2 regions of the Cohaesibacter sp. ES.047 genome follow, and region 2 is predicted to be linked to the other one. Evidence: riboswitches for the same ligand, from Rfam matches in the RefSeq annotation. Region 2 holds a riboswitch; the other holds the start of a gene.

Region 1 (7,736 bases), 240 kb from region 2:
CAGAGCCAGCGCCGCTCTGCCCGTTCGACCAGACCGCGAGGCCGTGGCAACTCAGCAACCAGAATCGGACACTTCAGCAGCTTGAACTGACTGAGAGCGGCCGTCACCGCCCTGACTGCGACCTCAAACAACAGAATGGGCGGCTCGAGGTGCACAAAGGCTGGCGGGCTACCCCAATGGGCTAAAAACCGACGGATCTGGGATCGGATTTCCGCTTCGATGACGTTGGTCCGCAGATTGAGGCTTCTGGCGGCCCGAGCAAGATCGGGCCTGTCCGGAAGCCTGCCAGCATATTGCCGGTTATCGGGGAAAAATCCCGAAGACAGCGGCGGAAAGCTCTTGGTCAACGTCAAAGTAAGCCCAACCGGGATCTTCGGCGGGCCCTTCTGATCTCGGCTTTGCAAACGATGGGCCTCTTGCGGCCAGATGTCCGAAACTGAAAGACAGGCGATGGCGCCGATAACCTGCCTGCCCGCAAGATCCATGATGGCTTCATCAACGCCTTCTGACAAAGCAAAATCCAAGGCACAAAGCACGGCATGATCCCCGTTCGGAAAAAGGCTGGAAAGGGGTGATCAGATTGTATCCGTCGCCCTTCGCCACAAACATGCACTTCGCTTGGCCTGAATCAAGGGCTGATCGACCTATTATCCCGCTGGATCGAAATCTCCCCGCTCAGCCTTTACATTGCTGTATTCTCAGAATTCCTCAGGTGTTTTTCGCGTATTAGTCATGTATCGCACAATGCTGCTAGGCTTGCTGCATGACTACTTGAATTCCATTGAACAAAACTTCCGCACCAACTAACAAAATTTTCACCTGAATTTGGTCATTTGTTCAAATTTTCTTTTCCGCGCCATTCTCAAGCTTGACTACGCAAGCTATACTCTGCACCTGCGCACGATGAATGTAAGTTTTGGACATTACTTGTTCTGTTTAAAAAATTCGTCCTGCAAAGCATATTATGCTATAATATGATGAGATCCAGTATAGGATAAACTATATTATGCACACCAGATCAATTTAAATATGTTTATTCAGTGAATGCGACTGATTGAAAATTCAAATGCACACCTAAACTAAATCATAAGCGCAGCATACGCACTTTTTCACTTAAATAGGTAGTAAAGCTTTATTTTCAGTAGAATTCTTATTTTTCCTTCCATATACTATTACAAGGGAAGTGCCGAAACCGATAGTGCTTGTCCCCCAAGCTGTGCTGTCGGACCACGGGCTTTCAATCTTCCCGATATGACGGTCCCCACGTGCAAACCGTCTTGAGAGGTCGCTGGACGCAGCGGCCTCTCTTTTTGCCATACCCCGACGCCTTTATCATGCCCCCGTCATCTTGCTCCAAGACCAAAGATATTCACAAGCCGCTTGAACTTCTCTCATTTTCGCCCTATGTTCGCGGCATCATCTAGAGAAGGGCTGGCGCCCTCGCCAACCTGCCGACCGCGGCAAGGTGGCACCTACACGGGATGTGGCGGCATCTTTGCAAACCGCGAAGATGGCGCAAACTAGCGGAATGATACCTTCCCCCGTTTTGCCAGCCTTCCACACCGTGTCACAGGTGTCGTCTTTTTGCGCACCGACATGCAAGGAAGGAAAGACTATGTTTGAAGCTGTCGATTTCGATCGCGATTTCTCCGTAGACCAGCTCAGCCCTGCACCTCAGGGCGGACGCGATCGTGCAAAAACCGCCATGCGCGAGCGCTCTCCGAGCGAGGCGACCCTTGCCGTGCTCGAGGCTGGCTTCCGAACCCGTGTCATGTCGTGGCAAACAGCCCATGATGTCGGCGCGCGCAGCGGCCTGACCCTTGGCTGTCTGAGAGAGAGAACCGAACAGTGCGCCGCCTTGACTCGCGCAGGCCTGCCTTATGCGGTGGATGAAACGCTGTTTGCTGCGCTGGTTTATCACTATCCGGTGCTGTCACGCGAACTTTCAATCGCATTTAAATAGCACGGGCAAATAGCACGGCCAAATAGCACGGCATGTTTGCCGCAGTACGCCGATGGCGGGCCGCCGGAACAATTGTTGCCTACCGGGTCGGAAGAACGGGTCAGACCCGGCGGGATGCCCGCACACGGGCAGCAGAGCTCAGAATCCCGCCTTCCTGTATGCGTCCCTCGCGCACTGCGCTTCTGATCCAGTTGACGGCAATGGCAGGCATGTCGTCGTTGGCCATCGCCGTGTTGGACATAAGCAGCATGTCATAGCCTGCCTCGACCGCACGAATGGTGGCCTCCTGTGGGGGGGCCGTTTTTCGCACGGCCCCCATGTCGAGATCATCGGTCATGGCCAAGCCCTCAAAGCCGAGGCCTCCGCGCAGGACATCCTTGATCAGGGCACGGGAAAAGGTCGTCAGCTCCCCATTGCCGCGCTGACCAACACGGACAAAGAGATGCCCGCTCATGACAGCGTCGGCCAATCCCTGCCGAATCAGAAGCGAGAAGGGCTTGAGTTCCTGCGGATCCCATGTCTCGCGAATGTCCACGAAGCCGTGGTGGCTGTCAGAGCGCGACAGGCCGTGACCGGGGAAATGCTTGATCGAGGTGGTCATACCATGGCGTCGATGGGCACGAATGAAGGCTCCGGCATAGGCTGCGACCGTGTTCGGGTCGGCACTATAGGCACGGCGGTTCTTGCCGATGACCGGATTGTAATCGCGATGCAAATCGACGACCGGCCCCAGATTGAAGGTGAAGCCGGCGCGTGACAACTCCTTGGCGGCGGTGCCGTAGAGTTTTTCCGCACTGGCAACGCTCCGGCTCTGAGCCACCTTGAGCGCTGATGGCAGTCGGGTGAAGCCGTGTTTCTGTCTTAACCGCTGAACTACACCGCCTTCATGATCGATGGCGATGTGCCTCACGCCGGCATTGTGGAACAGACGATTGAGGCCCGCCACATCGCGACTCGAGCCGATGTTGCGCCCCAGATAAACCACCGACGCAGCGCGTCCCTTGGCAATGTGCGAGGCGATGCTCTTGACAAATTTACCGTTGGCGCTGCGACCAGTAAAGCCGATCATGATGAGTTGTCCGATGGCCTGATCGAGCTCGGCGGCATTGACGATCGTCGGGCGGATCAAGACAGGCGCGGCGAGCGCTCCGGCAGTCAGCATCATGGCGCTACGGCGCGTCAGGCTTTTGGGATCGCTCATCAGGGGCCTCATGTTTGGCGCGGTGATTCTTGACGGGAAAGCACGTGAATGGCCTTTCAAGCCAAATCAATGAGTCGAAATCAAGGCTATGGGCAGCCATAAGCTGGTGCCCTCACCTTTTGCTTGAAGCTCAGGTGCTTTCGGCCTCAAGACGGGCCAGCAGATGATCGAACAACGGGTTGGCCGCCTGGAAAATATAATCGAGTTTGCCAACGGAGATGGTGGTTGCCCCCAGAGCCCGCAAACGGCAGGCGATTGAATAGACCGCCCCTTGCGGCGCATGCAGGCGCATCACGTGCTCCTGATGTCCATAGGGCGCGTAGGCGCCGTTCGCCTCGAACTCATCACAGATCTGCTGGCTTATGGCGGCTGCATCGTGATGGGCTGCGGTGATCTCGCGGCGGGTGCGCCCGGCTTCCTCGGCCTGAACGCGGTCGAGAATTTCACCCAGCGCCGTCTTGGCCGCATCGGACCAATCCGCTGTCAGAGAGGCGACAAGGTTCGCTTCAGAGCGCAGCATCACCCCATCATCAAGGATCTTGAGATTGTTGGCCTCAAGGGTCGATCCGGACGAGGTGATATCAACGATGATATCCGCAGATCCGGCAGCAGGCGCCCCTTCGGTCGCTCCAAGACTTTCAACAATGCGATAATCGACGATACCGTGTTCGGCGAAGAAACTGCGCGTCAGGTTGATGTATTTCGTCGCGATGCGCAGGCGATGGCCGTAGCGCGCGGGCATATCCATGGCCACGTCGCCGAGATCCTCCATCGTGCGCACATCGATCCACGCTTTGGGCACGGCTATGACGACGTTGGCATGGCCGAACCCGAGTTTGACAAGCAGATCGATATAGCGCTCCGGCGTTGTCAGATGCTCGCGGATGAGATCTTCGCCGGTGACACCCAGATGGACCGAGCCGTTTTTCAGCTCCTTGGCAATCTCCGATGCCGACAGAAAGGCGATTTCCACATTGTCGATGCCCTTGAGATGGCCACGGTAGTTGCGCGCCCCGCCCGGACGCGCGACATCAAGCCCGGCGCGGGCGAAAAAGGCGTTGGCATTTTCCTGCAAGCGACCTTTGGAGGGCACCGCAATGATCAGAGGATTGTTGCTCATGTTGCTCTCTCCTATGCCATGCTCTTGGTATCGCCAAGACGATCCAGCCAGACGACGAAGCCGATGGCCGGCACGGCGGCGATTTCATTTTCGTCGTTGAGTCTGGCGCGCTTTGCGAGGATGCCCAGCAGGCGGTCATAGCGTCCGCCCCCGGCGACGGGCTTGTCCTGACCATCGAAATGCAGCTCGAAATTGAAGCCCGAATAATAGTCAAGCCGGCGTCCGAAATCGGCCTTGAACCTCAATTTTGTTCCATCGGGAACGGCCGTCTGGATGGCGTCCATACGCTCATTGAAGGCGCTGAGCGCTCCTCCCAGCAGGCCACCCTGCTCGGCGTCAAAGGCTGAAAGCTGCTCAAGGCTTTGCTTGCCGACACCCTCAAGATCGAGAAAGCGCGCAATCAAATCAAGCTTGTCGGCATCCCAACCGGCGTTGGCCGCCAGTTCGGCCTTTTCCATGTAGCGCTCGGCGATATCGCCAACGGACCGGCCACCAATCGCGTCCAAACCGGCAATGTCGAGCATTTCCTCGACTGCCTCGCGCACGTCAGACCCGGCCTTGCCATCAAGGATACGCGCCAGTCCGGCGGATGCATCGGCATTGTCCGAGCCGCCCTTCGCGAGACGCTCGAGCATGCGGTCAAGCACCTTGCGATCCCCAAAGGCACCTTCAAGGCGTCGCTGCCAGACCACAGGGGTACCAAGAGCAGTCAGCAGGGCGGAAAGCAGGGCATTGTCGCCGATCGTCACGGCTGGCGTCGCGCCTGACAGATTGGAGACCATGGCGAGGGCGCGCGCGATGCTGTCAGCGTCAAAGGACGCTCCGCCTTGCGGATCGATCTGCTCGATACCGGCCTGATAGAATTCCCCGGGCACACCATCAGGACGCTGGCGGAACACGGGGCCGACACATCCATAGCTCGCGGCGCGATCGATGGGACCGGTGCCCAGATGATGCAAACAGGCGGGAATGGTGAATTCAGGCCGCAAGGCCATCTTCTCGCCATTTGCGTCCGGTGCCACATAAAGGCGGCGGCGGATATCCTCGCCCACCAGATCAAGGAACAGATCGGCGTGAAAGAGGATCGGCAGATCGATGGCGGTCGCTCCGGCCACGTCGAACTGCTGCGCCAAAGCGCTGCGCATGTCATCTGTCAGAAGTGTCATCTCGTCTCCTTTGGCCCGCGCCTGCATTGCGGGCTACTTGGCAGCGGCGCGACCAGCATCCCGATCCGCGGCCTGATCTGCCAGCATCTTTTTGACTGTCTTAATAAGGTCAGCGGTGGGGACTTCCACCTGCGCCGGACGACTCTCGCGCCAGGTGGCGTTGTCCTCGATTTCCGCAGACAGGCGCTTGCCCTCTTCCAGATCCTTGATCTGGACGACGCCTCTCTCCTTCTCATCGGAGCCCTGAATAACGGCAAGCGGACAGTCGCGCTTGTCGGCATATTTGAGCTGGTTGCCGAATTTCTTCCAGTTGCCCTGATACATCTCGGCGCGAATGCCCTCTGCGCGCAGGTCCTGCACCATCTTCTGGTAATGCCCAAGGCTTTCCACGTCGCCATCCATGACGGTGACCAGCACGGGTGCAATCACATCTTCATTGTCGAGCTTGCCGAGGTTTTTGAGCGCTGCCATGAGGCGTGACACGCCGATGGAGCACCCTGTTGCGGGCACATCGCGACCGACAAAGCGCTTGACGAGACCGTCATAGCGACCACCGCCACCGACGGAGCCGAACTGAACCACTTCGCCCTTCTCGTTCTTGACGTCAAACAGCAGCTCGGCCTCGTAGACCGGGCCGGTGTAATATTCGAGGCCACGCACGACAGACGGGTCAATATGGATGCGGTCCTTGCCATAGCCGCAGGCATCAAAGATGGCCTGCATGGTGGCAAGCTCCCGCGTTCCGGCGTTGTCCATCTCGAGTGTGCCTTGCGTGAAGGCGATGACCTTTTCGACGTTGTCAGGGCTCAGGCCCGCGCCCTTGGTGAAGTCGCCGCTTTCATCCTTGCGACCCTCGCCAAGCAGAAGCCGCACGCCATCCGCGCCGAACTTGTCCAGTTTGTCGACGGCCCGCAATACGGTGAGGCGGGTTTCGGCATGCTCATCACCGGCAAGACCGATTTCTTCCATCACGCCGTCTAGAACCTTGCGGTTGTTGACGCGAATGACATAGTCACCGCGCGAAATGCCGAGGGCTTCCATGGTATCGGCCATCATCATGCAGATTTCGGCGTCGGCTTGCACACCCGGCGCGCCGACGGTGTCGGCATCGAACTGCATGAACTGGCGGAATCGTCCCGGTCCCGGTTTCTCATTGCGGTAAACATAGCCCGCGCGATAGGTGCGGAACGGCATCTGGATTTCGTTGATATTCTCCGCGACGTGACGGGCAAGAGGCGCTGTCAGATCGTATCTGAGGCTCATCCATTGTTCGTCATCATCCAGCAGCGAGAAGACACCTGCATTGGGGCGGTCGGTATCGGGCAGAAATTTGCCAAGGCAGTCGGTATATTCGAACGCAGGCGTCTCGATGGGATCGAAGCCATGATGCTCGTAGACAGCCTTGATCTTGGCGATCATGTCGTCTGCTGCGCGAATGTCGTCAGCAGTCCGGTCCACAAAGCCGCGCGGCAGGCGGGCCTTGAGTTTGTTGGGCTTCTTGTCTTTTGCCATGGTTGGACGTCACTTCGATTTGAATGGGTTAAGGAAATCCCGCTCGTTGCAGGATTATGGCCTTTTCCCTAGCCCATCCGCCCGCAGGCGACAAGGGTGAAGCAAGACTTTTTCGCCCCTGTCATCGTTCCGACAAGAAGGCGTGAGGCAAGCGGCTTTGTAAATACGCGCAAGGAACGGACAGCCTGCCTTGCCCGTTTGCTCGTCGGAAATTGTCCCGGCGACGGTTGACGTCAGGTGGGGCGACGAAAATCAGACCGCTCCTTCTCCACCTGATCGCGGCAGATGCAGCCTTCGATATGGTCATTGACCAGCCCCATGGCCTGCATGAAGGCATAGACCGTTGTCGGGCCAACGAAGCTCCAGCCCCGTTTTTTGAGATCCTTGGAAATGGCTTTGGAGATATCGGTTTGGGTCAGTTTGATCAACTCTTCATAGATTGGCCGGTCCGGGCGATCATTGGGGCCGGGTTCGTGAGCCCAGAAATAGGCCGCCAGTGACCCGAATTCGGCGCGCATCTCCTTGGCGCGCTGAGCATTGTTGATGGTGCTTTCTATCTTGGCGCGGTGCCGGACGATCCCGGCATCCGCGAGGCAGCGCTCCACGTCTTCTTCGGTAAAGGCAGCGACCTTGTCCATGTCGAAATTGGCAAAGGCGGCTCGGAAATTCTCCCGTTTGCGCAGGATCGTGTACCAGCTGAGGCCTGCCTGAAATCCCTCGAGACAGATTTTCTCAAACAGGGTTCGGTCGTCGGCCACCGGCCTGCCCCATTCC
Region 2 (7,736 bases):
CGCCTTGCGCGTGCTAAGGGTGCTGCGTCTGATCAGCTTCGTGCCGTCACTCAAGCGGGTTGTGACCGCCCTCCTTGAAGCCCTGCCGGGGCTTGGCTCCATCGCGTTGTTGCTGGGGTTGCTCTATTATGTGTTCGCGGTGATGGCAACCAAGCTCTATGGTGCCGGTTTTCCGGAGTGGTTCGGCTCAATCGGGGCTTCGGCCTACACATTGTTCCAGATCATGACGCTGGAAAGCTGGTCAATGGGGATTGTTCGCCCGGTGATGGAAACCCATCCGACGGCCTGGCTGTTCTTTGTCCCCTTTATCCTGATGACCTCCTTTACCGTGCTCAACCTGTTCATCGGTATCATTGTCTCGGCCATGCAGTCCGAACATGAAGCAACCGCTGAAGCGGACCGGGCTGCCATTCACGTGGAAACCGAAAGCATGACGGCAGAAGTCCGGGCGATGCGGCTTGAGATTGCCGAAATGAAAGACCTGCTCAAAGCCGACAGGACGCAAGCCTGATGTCTGACGAGACCTCAAACCCGTTACCCCTTCTTTATTCCTTCCGCCGCTGCCCCTATGCCATGCGTGGCCGGATGGGGCTGTGGGCGTCGGGCATCAAGGTAGAATTGCGCGAAATTGTTCTAAGGGACAAGCCAGCGCACATGCTCGAAATCTCGCCCAAGGGCACGGTTCCGGTGCTTCAGTTGCCCGATGGACGGGTCGTTGATGAGAGCCTCGACATCATGCTTTGGGCGCTTGAACAGAATGATCCGCGCGACTGGCTTTCGCCGCAAAGCGGCACGCTTGATGACATGCTGGGCTTGATCGGCGCGATGGATGGAGATTTCAAGGGCCATCTGGATCGCTATAAATATGCCACCCGCTTTGAGGATGCGGACGAAGCCACCGAACGTGATCTGGCGATGAAGGCTCTAACGCCGCTTTTTGATCGACTGGACGCGTCACCGCAGCTTTTCGGTGCGCGCATATCCCTTGCTGACATCGCGCTCTTTCCCTTCGTGCGCCAGTTTGCCAACACCGACAGGGCATGGTTCGACGAGGCTGCGCCCGAGCGGCTGAAGCAATGGCTTGAAGGACATGAGGGGTCGGACTTGTTTGCGCAGATCTTTCGCAAATGGCCGGTTTGGAAACCCGGTGATCCGGTCACCCTGTTTCCTGATGCAGATTGAGGGAAAGCGGTTTCAGGTCAGCTGACCCAACGGCGGATGCGACCTGAGAATTGCGATCCCCGGACCATATCAGCAACGCCCATGCCGACACTGCCCAGCATGGAATGGGCATGCCAGAGCGTATAGATCGGTGTTGACTTGGTGCCGAATTTCGCCTTGTAGGGTTCGTCCCCCACAGCAAGGTCAAACAAGGTCATGCCGCGGTCGATACAGTCACGGGCAATATCCTCGGTCATCAGCAGACCTGGGGAATATTTGCTCATGCGCTGATAGTCGAGCCCCATCATCAGATAGACATAGCGTCCCCGATCAGCGATGCCGAACTGGACGGCGGCGACGCGATCATCGTAGGTGAACTGGTAGGTGCGGGCAAACCCGCTCTCGGCTTCATTGATAGCAAGATCGACATAAAAGTCGAAGGATGCCGGATCCTGCAGCATGTCGAAGCCGGGACGGTCCGCATAGCGGTCCTTGTGATAGACACGCAGATATTCGAATGCCGTGCGGATCTCAATCGGATCGGTCAGCACACGCATCTGCCATTCCCCGTTGCGTAGCATCGCGCGCCGTTTCTTGTCGCGGGACTTGCGCTCGGCTTTGGAAATGGCGGTCTGTCGCCACTCATCATAATCCGGTCCCAACTCAACCGCATGAGCGGAAAAACTGGCCCGCTCCATGTAGGCATTGGGGAACAGGCGCATGATCTCTGGGTTGTCGGCTGGCATGTGCTTGATACGCAGCATGTCGTAGGCCCCGAGGGTCTCGCTCAATTTCACACCAAGCGTTACGGGATCGGGAACCCAGTTCCAAATGTCGGGATGCAGGGTCGGAAGGGCATAGTCGACGAGGCCCAGATTGGCATATTCAAGGATGGTCGCACGCATCTTGCGGCGCGCGGTCAAGGGAACAAGACCGAGCAGACGTCCGGATTGGCTGCACCGCATGATAAGCGTACGCTCTTCGACGCTGGACAGTTTGCGAATGTGTCGCTGCATGGCAGAATGCCACGCTGGATGCTGGAAGGCTGTTACCTCCGCAGCCTGAAACAACTCGCGGTATTCGTCCGATCGATAATCAAAACTTGCAGCTACGCTAAACTCAAGCATCTTGCTCTTCACAACCTGATGGTGTTTTCAATCTTTAGACACCAACTTCACACAGAGAGAATAAGCAAGTGTGAATCCGCGCCATGCAAACTACACAACAATGCGCAATATGGCCCGTTTTCCATGATTGGCGACTGGCATGGTTAATAAAGATTGAGTTCTTCCATGAAGGCGTCAAAGTCTTCCAGAGCAGATTGGGGGCCTTTTAAGGTTATATCGACCCCTTCTTCATGGTAGTTGCGCTCAAGCACCTCAAGGGACAACAGGGTAATCTGTCTTTCTATGTCCGAAGTCTGTTCAAAGCGCCCCGTAGCGGTGCGGGTCTCAATGCGCTCCCAGGTGACCAGATCTGCCCGGTCGATGGCCATGGACGCAGCGCCCGAATAGGCCCGAGCCAAACCACCCGCCCCCAGCTTGGTGCCACCGAAATAGCGCACCACAATCACACCGCAGTTGATGAGGTCGCGCCCGATGAGCACCTTGAGCATCGGCATGCCCGAAGTCCCTGCCGGTTCGCCGTCGTCCTTGGCACCTTCCTCGATGCGGTCGTCGTCATGGATGCAGCGAAAGGCCGTGACGTGATGAGACGCCTTTCTATGCTCGACGCGCAACGCTTCAAGGCGGGCATCAAATGTCTTGATGGGAACGAGAAAAGCCAGAAACCGGGACTTTTTCTCTTCCAGTTCGGCATAGACTTCTTTTTCAATGGTCTTCATCATCAATGGCCTTCGCCGGGATCAGGCCGACCGGAAATGTTTCGACAGTTTCAGCCCTTGTGCCTGATAGTTCGAGCCCATCCCGGCCCCGTAAAGGGTCTCAGGCCGCGCGCGCATGCGCTCATAGGCCAGACGCCCAATAATCTGACCATGCTCCACGATGAAGGGCACTTCATGGCTGCGCACCTCAAGGACGGCACGGCTTCCTGAACCACCTGCTTGAGAATGACCAAAGCCGGGATCAAAGAAGCCCGCGTAATGCACGCGGAACTCTCCGACAAGCGGGTCGAATGGCACCATTTCCGCAGCATAGAGAGGCGGGACATGCACTGCTTCGTTTGATACGAGAATGTAGAATTCGTCTGGATCCAGCACCAGCTCCCCCCGTCCGCGGCCCATGATCGGCTCCCAGAAATCGAGAAGATCCTGCGCGTCGCGGCGATCCACGTCGATCACGGCAGCATGGCGCTTGGCGCGATAGCCCACGACACCGTCTCCGGCAAGATCAATCGACAGGGCAATGCCATCGGCGATGAAGGGATCGCTCGAGGCCACAAGGGTCTCGGCCTGATGCAGGGCCAGATGCTCGGCATCGTCAAGGACCACGCGTCCCTGACGGAAGCGGATCTGGGTCAGGCGGCTACCGGAACGGGCGAGAATGGGAAAGGTCCGGGGACTGACTTCCATATAGAGCGGTCCGGAATAACCCTTGGGGATCTTGTCGAACTGCTGAGATCGGTCGGCGATGACGCGGGTGAAAATGTCGAGCCGTCCGGTTGAGCTCTTGGGATTGGCTGCTGCGGCGATGCCTTCGGGCAGCGTCAGGCTCTCCATCAGCGGCACGATATAAACGCAACCGGTTTCCAGCACAGCTCCCTCACTAAGGTCGATCTGGTGTAGCTGAAGATGATCAAGCTTGTCCTTCACCGTGCGATCCGGACCGGGCAGAAAGGATGCGCGGACCCGATAGGCCGTGCGCCCGAGACGCAGATCGAGGCTGGCAGGCTGGATCTGGTCTCCATCAAGGGGCGTGTCGAAAGCGATGGCCCCCGCGTTCACCAGCGCGGCGATATCCGCGTCATTGAGAATACCGGATCCGGAGAAAGAAAGAAGAGACATGAGACCGCCTGCATGAGTTGACTTGCGCTTGTTTACCAAGTTCGCCGGATCAGTGCAATTGCGGCCGCGTCAAGGCCCTGCAAGAAGCCGTTTGCCTTGCCTTTTGCCCGTCGAACCAACTGCATTTTTCGAGCAAAGCCGCTTCGGCGGCAATTTTCATTCTCATGTCCAAGTAAAATTACCAATGGCACAAACCGTTGCAAGTGCGCGCAAAACGGCATCTGGCTCTAGGATGCATCTTGTTTGGCTTAACTTGCGCTTAAGCTAGAAAACAGTCTTCGTTTGTATAATTTCGACAGTTATGACAAAAATACTTGTTCCATAACAAGCGGTTGTATTCATGAAGACATTCTTTTTAGGCCTTGGCTTTTGCAGTTTCGTGTCCATTGCCATTGCTTCAGTGTATTTCTATGAAGCGAGCCCTGCCTACTCGCTACCTCAGCCGCGCGTCTCTGCACTCGAGCAGAAACTTGCGACCCGGTTGAAGACAGACCTCACGCGCTCACGCCTTGCGCAGAACTCGGTCCAGGTTAAGAATTGCCAAATCACATTCCGCAAACAGACCCGATACGGCTGTCAGAGCGAAAATGAGCACACCTATTCCGAAACGCGCATTGATCTGCGCGAGATCGCCAATATCGATTATTTCGAGACCGCAAACCCAAAATCGGAATATGGCAGCTGGCTAACGTTCGAATTCTCCGACAATTTGCAAAGCCGGATGAAGTCGGCCAACCAAAAGATGTGGAAGTTCCTCGGGAACGGCAAGGGCATCTATGAATCCTTGTGGGCGGAGCATGTCAACGCAGCCGAGAAACGCATTCTCAAAAACATGGCGATCGACAAATTGGGCAGTTATGCGGTGACCAACGAATGCGGCAGCAATGCCCGCCGTATGCATGTGCCTGACGCCAAGCACACCCTGCTCCTGAAGGATCGGGACCGTGAAACAGCGAATAAATTGCAGGCTTACTTTGAGTATTGTTCGTCCAGCTGATGTGCCGGATCGGCTTCGCATTGACACTCTTTGCTGATCGGAGTAAAAACAGGTCCATCGTGGTCATTTGAGCCGGCCGGCTTGCCGCCACGTTAAACAATGTCGCTAAAAGGTCGGGGGATGAATGACTTCGAGCCCGGCCGTGCAGATTGCATCGCTGGGTTTTGTTATATTCAAGGCCCGGTATAGCTAGAAAACTGGATAGACTGATGTCAGACACAAAAAAGCCCGAGGCCTCCCTTCGTCCCGCCACCAAGATGGTTCATGGCGGAACCATGCGCTCCCAATGGGGAGAAACCTCCGAGGCGATGTTCATGACACAGGGCTATGTCTATGACAGCGCCGAAAGTCAGGAAGCCCGCTTCAATGGCGAAGAGCCAGGCTATATCTATTCCCGTTATGCCAACCCGACGATCTCCATGTTCGAAGAGCGCATGGCGCTTCTGGAAGGCGCGGAAGCCGCGCGCGGAACGGCATCCGGTATGGCGGCTGTTTCCTCTGCGATGCTGGCTTGCGTCAAGGCGGGCGATCATGTGGTGGCAGCAAGTGCCCTTTTCGGCTCCTGCCTTTTCATTGTCTCGGAACTGCTGCCGCGCTTTGGCGTCGAATGCACCCTCGTGGATGGCACTGATCTCAGCGCGTGGAAGGCCGCGATGCGCCCCAACACCACCGCCTGCTTCCTTGAAAGCCCGACCAACCCGGTGCTCTCGGTGATCGATATCGCCGGGGTTGCCGAGATTGCGCACGAGGCCGGTGCCAAGCTCGTCGTGGATAATGTCTTCGCCACGGCCCTGTGGCAGAGCCCGCTGGCATTGGGGGCCGATGTGGTTGTCTATTCGGCCACCAAGCATATTGATGGTCAGGGACGCTGTCTTGGCGGTGTGGTGCTGTCGAGCGAAGAGTTTCTGGAAGCCGACTTCAAGGACGTTCACCGTCACACCGGCCCGTCCCTCTCCCCCTTCAACGCTTGGGTCATGCTCAAGAGCCTTGAGACTTTCCCCTTGCGGGTCAAGGCCCAGACGGAAAACGCGCGGATCCTTGCCGACCGCCTTGCCGAACACAAAGCCATCGAGCGGGTGTTCTATCCCGGACGGGCTGATCATCCGCAGGCCGACGTCGTGGCGCGGCAGATGACGGGCGGCTCCACCATGGTGGCGCTCAATGTCGCGGGGGGCAAAGCAAAAGCCTTTGCCCTTGAGAATGCCCTGAAGGTGGTCAAGATCTCCAACAATCTGGGCGATACCAAGAGCCTGATCACCCATCCGGCCACCACCACCCATCAGCGCCTTGATGACGATCAGCTGGCCGCAGCCGGTATCGGCCAAGGCACCTTGCGCCTGTCGCTCGGGCTTGAGGACATCGAGGACCTGTGGGAGGATTTCGAGCAGGCTTTGAGCAGCCTCTAGCCTCTCATTACGGGCTAGATTACTCGGCTCTTTTTGATTGCGCCGGTCTGATCCTGATCAGACCGGTTTTTTGGTTCGGCTGATTTTCTCCTTGCCATCGCACTTTGTGGTCCTGTTACGCTTTTGGTCCGAATCAGCTTCTTGAAAGGACAGCCCGATGGAACCACGGCTTTCTCTCGTCACTCTGGGGGTCACCGATCTTGACCGCTCGGTAGCTTTTTATCGCGATGGCCTTGGCTGGCCGACCAGTCACAAACCGGGCGACGGGGTTGCCTTTTTCAAGACCAAGGGCACCGTCTTTTCCCTTTATCCCATCGAAGGTTTGGCCGATGAACTCCCCGACACGGATTTCAAGCCGGTGGCTGGACCGTGCGGCATCACCCTTGCCCATAACGTGCGCGAAAAACAAGAAGTGGACGCGGCACTGAAGCTTGCCGAAGCTGCAGGGGCCGTGATCCGAAAGCCTGCCGCAGACACCTTCTGGGGTGGCTATTCGGGTTATTTCGCCGACCCGGATGGCTATCTATGGGAAATCGCATGGGGCGCTTTCCCCATCGACGATGACGGGCATCTGGTGCTGCCTTAATCCGCCCCATCGCGCTCGCCGCCCTTTGCTGTGTTCTTTTGCCCGAACACCTGCACCGCCAGAAGAATCCGCGACCCGGTCGTGATGGCGGTGACGGCAGCAAAGCCATAAGCGATCCATGCAAAAGCATCTGGGAAGAGGCAGAAGGCCGCAAAAACCGCATAGGTCTCGCCAGCTTCGGCGAGACCACCGGTAAAATAAAGTGATTTGGAGCCGTGGCTTACCGTGCTCAACTTGTGCTTCTCGGCCATGATGGCGTAGGCCAGAAAGCTTGCTCCATTGGCGTAAAATGCCGTAAGCAGCACGGCTGCCGGAAGCGCATTCTCTGGTCGGGCAACCGCAAAGCCAAGCGGGATGAGACCATAGAAGATAAAGTCGAAGACAATGTCGAGATAGCCGCCAAGATCCGTCTTGCCCTTTACCCGTGCAACCGCGCCATCGAGGCCGTCCATCAACCGGCTGACGAGGAGAATGGCGAGACCGGTCCAGTAGGCCTCAAGGGCAATGGCGGTCGCCGCCGCCACACCAAGCAGAAGACCTGCAAGGGTGATCTGGTTGGCCGTTACGCCAAGACGGGCAAGGCTTTGGCCAAGGGCGTTGACGGGTGGATCGACGAAACGTCGC

Evidence for each region. A riboswitch is a leader RNA that binds a small molecule or an ion and turns the genes downstream of it on or off. The one in region 2 is predicted to bind S-adenosylmethionine.
Region 1: it holds a riboswitch for S-adenosylmethionine, as region 2 does, so the genes downstream of both, CPH65_RS11665 (hypothetical protein) here and CPH65_RS10590 (O-succinylhomoserine sulfhydrylase) in region 2, are expected to answer to the same signal.

What each region holds. Positions count from the first base shown of each region.
Region 1 is NZ_LT907844.1:2,553,770-2,561,505, reverse strand. It holds gene CPH65_RS11670 (ChbG/HpnK family deacetylase) at 1-536, opposite strand, end outside; SAM-I-IV-variant riboswitch at 1,412-1,522, shown strand; gene CPH65_RS11665 (hypothetical protein) at 1,616-1,963, shown strand; gene CPH65_RS11660 (glycoside hydrolase family 3 protein) at 2,064-3,164, opposite strand; gene hisG (ATP phosphoribosyltransferase) at 3,295-4,284, opposite strand; gene CPH65_RS11650 (ATP phosphoribosyltransferase regulatory subunit) at 4,296-5,450, opposite strand; gene hisS (histidine--tRNA ligase) at 5,484-6,962, opposite strand; gene CPH65_RS11640 (DNA-3-methyladenine glycosylase I) at 7,196-7,736, opposite strand, start outside.
Region 2 is NZ_LT907844.1:2,317,915-2,325,650, reverse strand. It holds gene CPH65_RS10620 (ion transporter) at 1-511, shown strand, start outside; gene CPH65_RS10615 (glutathione S-transferase) at 511-1,182, shown strand; gene CPH65_RS10610 (GNAT family N-acetyltransferase) at 1,200-2,177, opposite strand; gene CPH65_RS10605 (YigZ family protein) at 2,432-3,007, opposite strand; gene CPH65_RS10600 (2'-deoxycytidine 5'-triphosphate deaminase) at 3,026-4,123, opposite strand; gene CPH65_RS10595 (hypothetical protein) at 4,464-5,120, shown strand; SAM riboswitch at 5,170-5,249, shown strand; gene CPH65_RS10590 (O-succinylhomoserine sulfhydrylase) at 5,330-6,526, shown strand; gene CPH65_RS10585 (VOC family protein) at 6,684-7,112, shown strand; gene CPH65_RS10580 (CDP-alcohol phosphatidyltransferase family protein) at 7,109-7,736, opposite strand, start outside.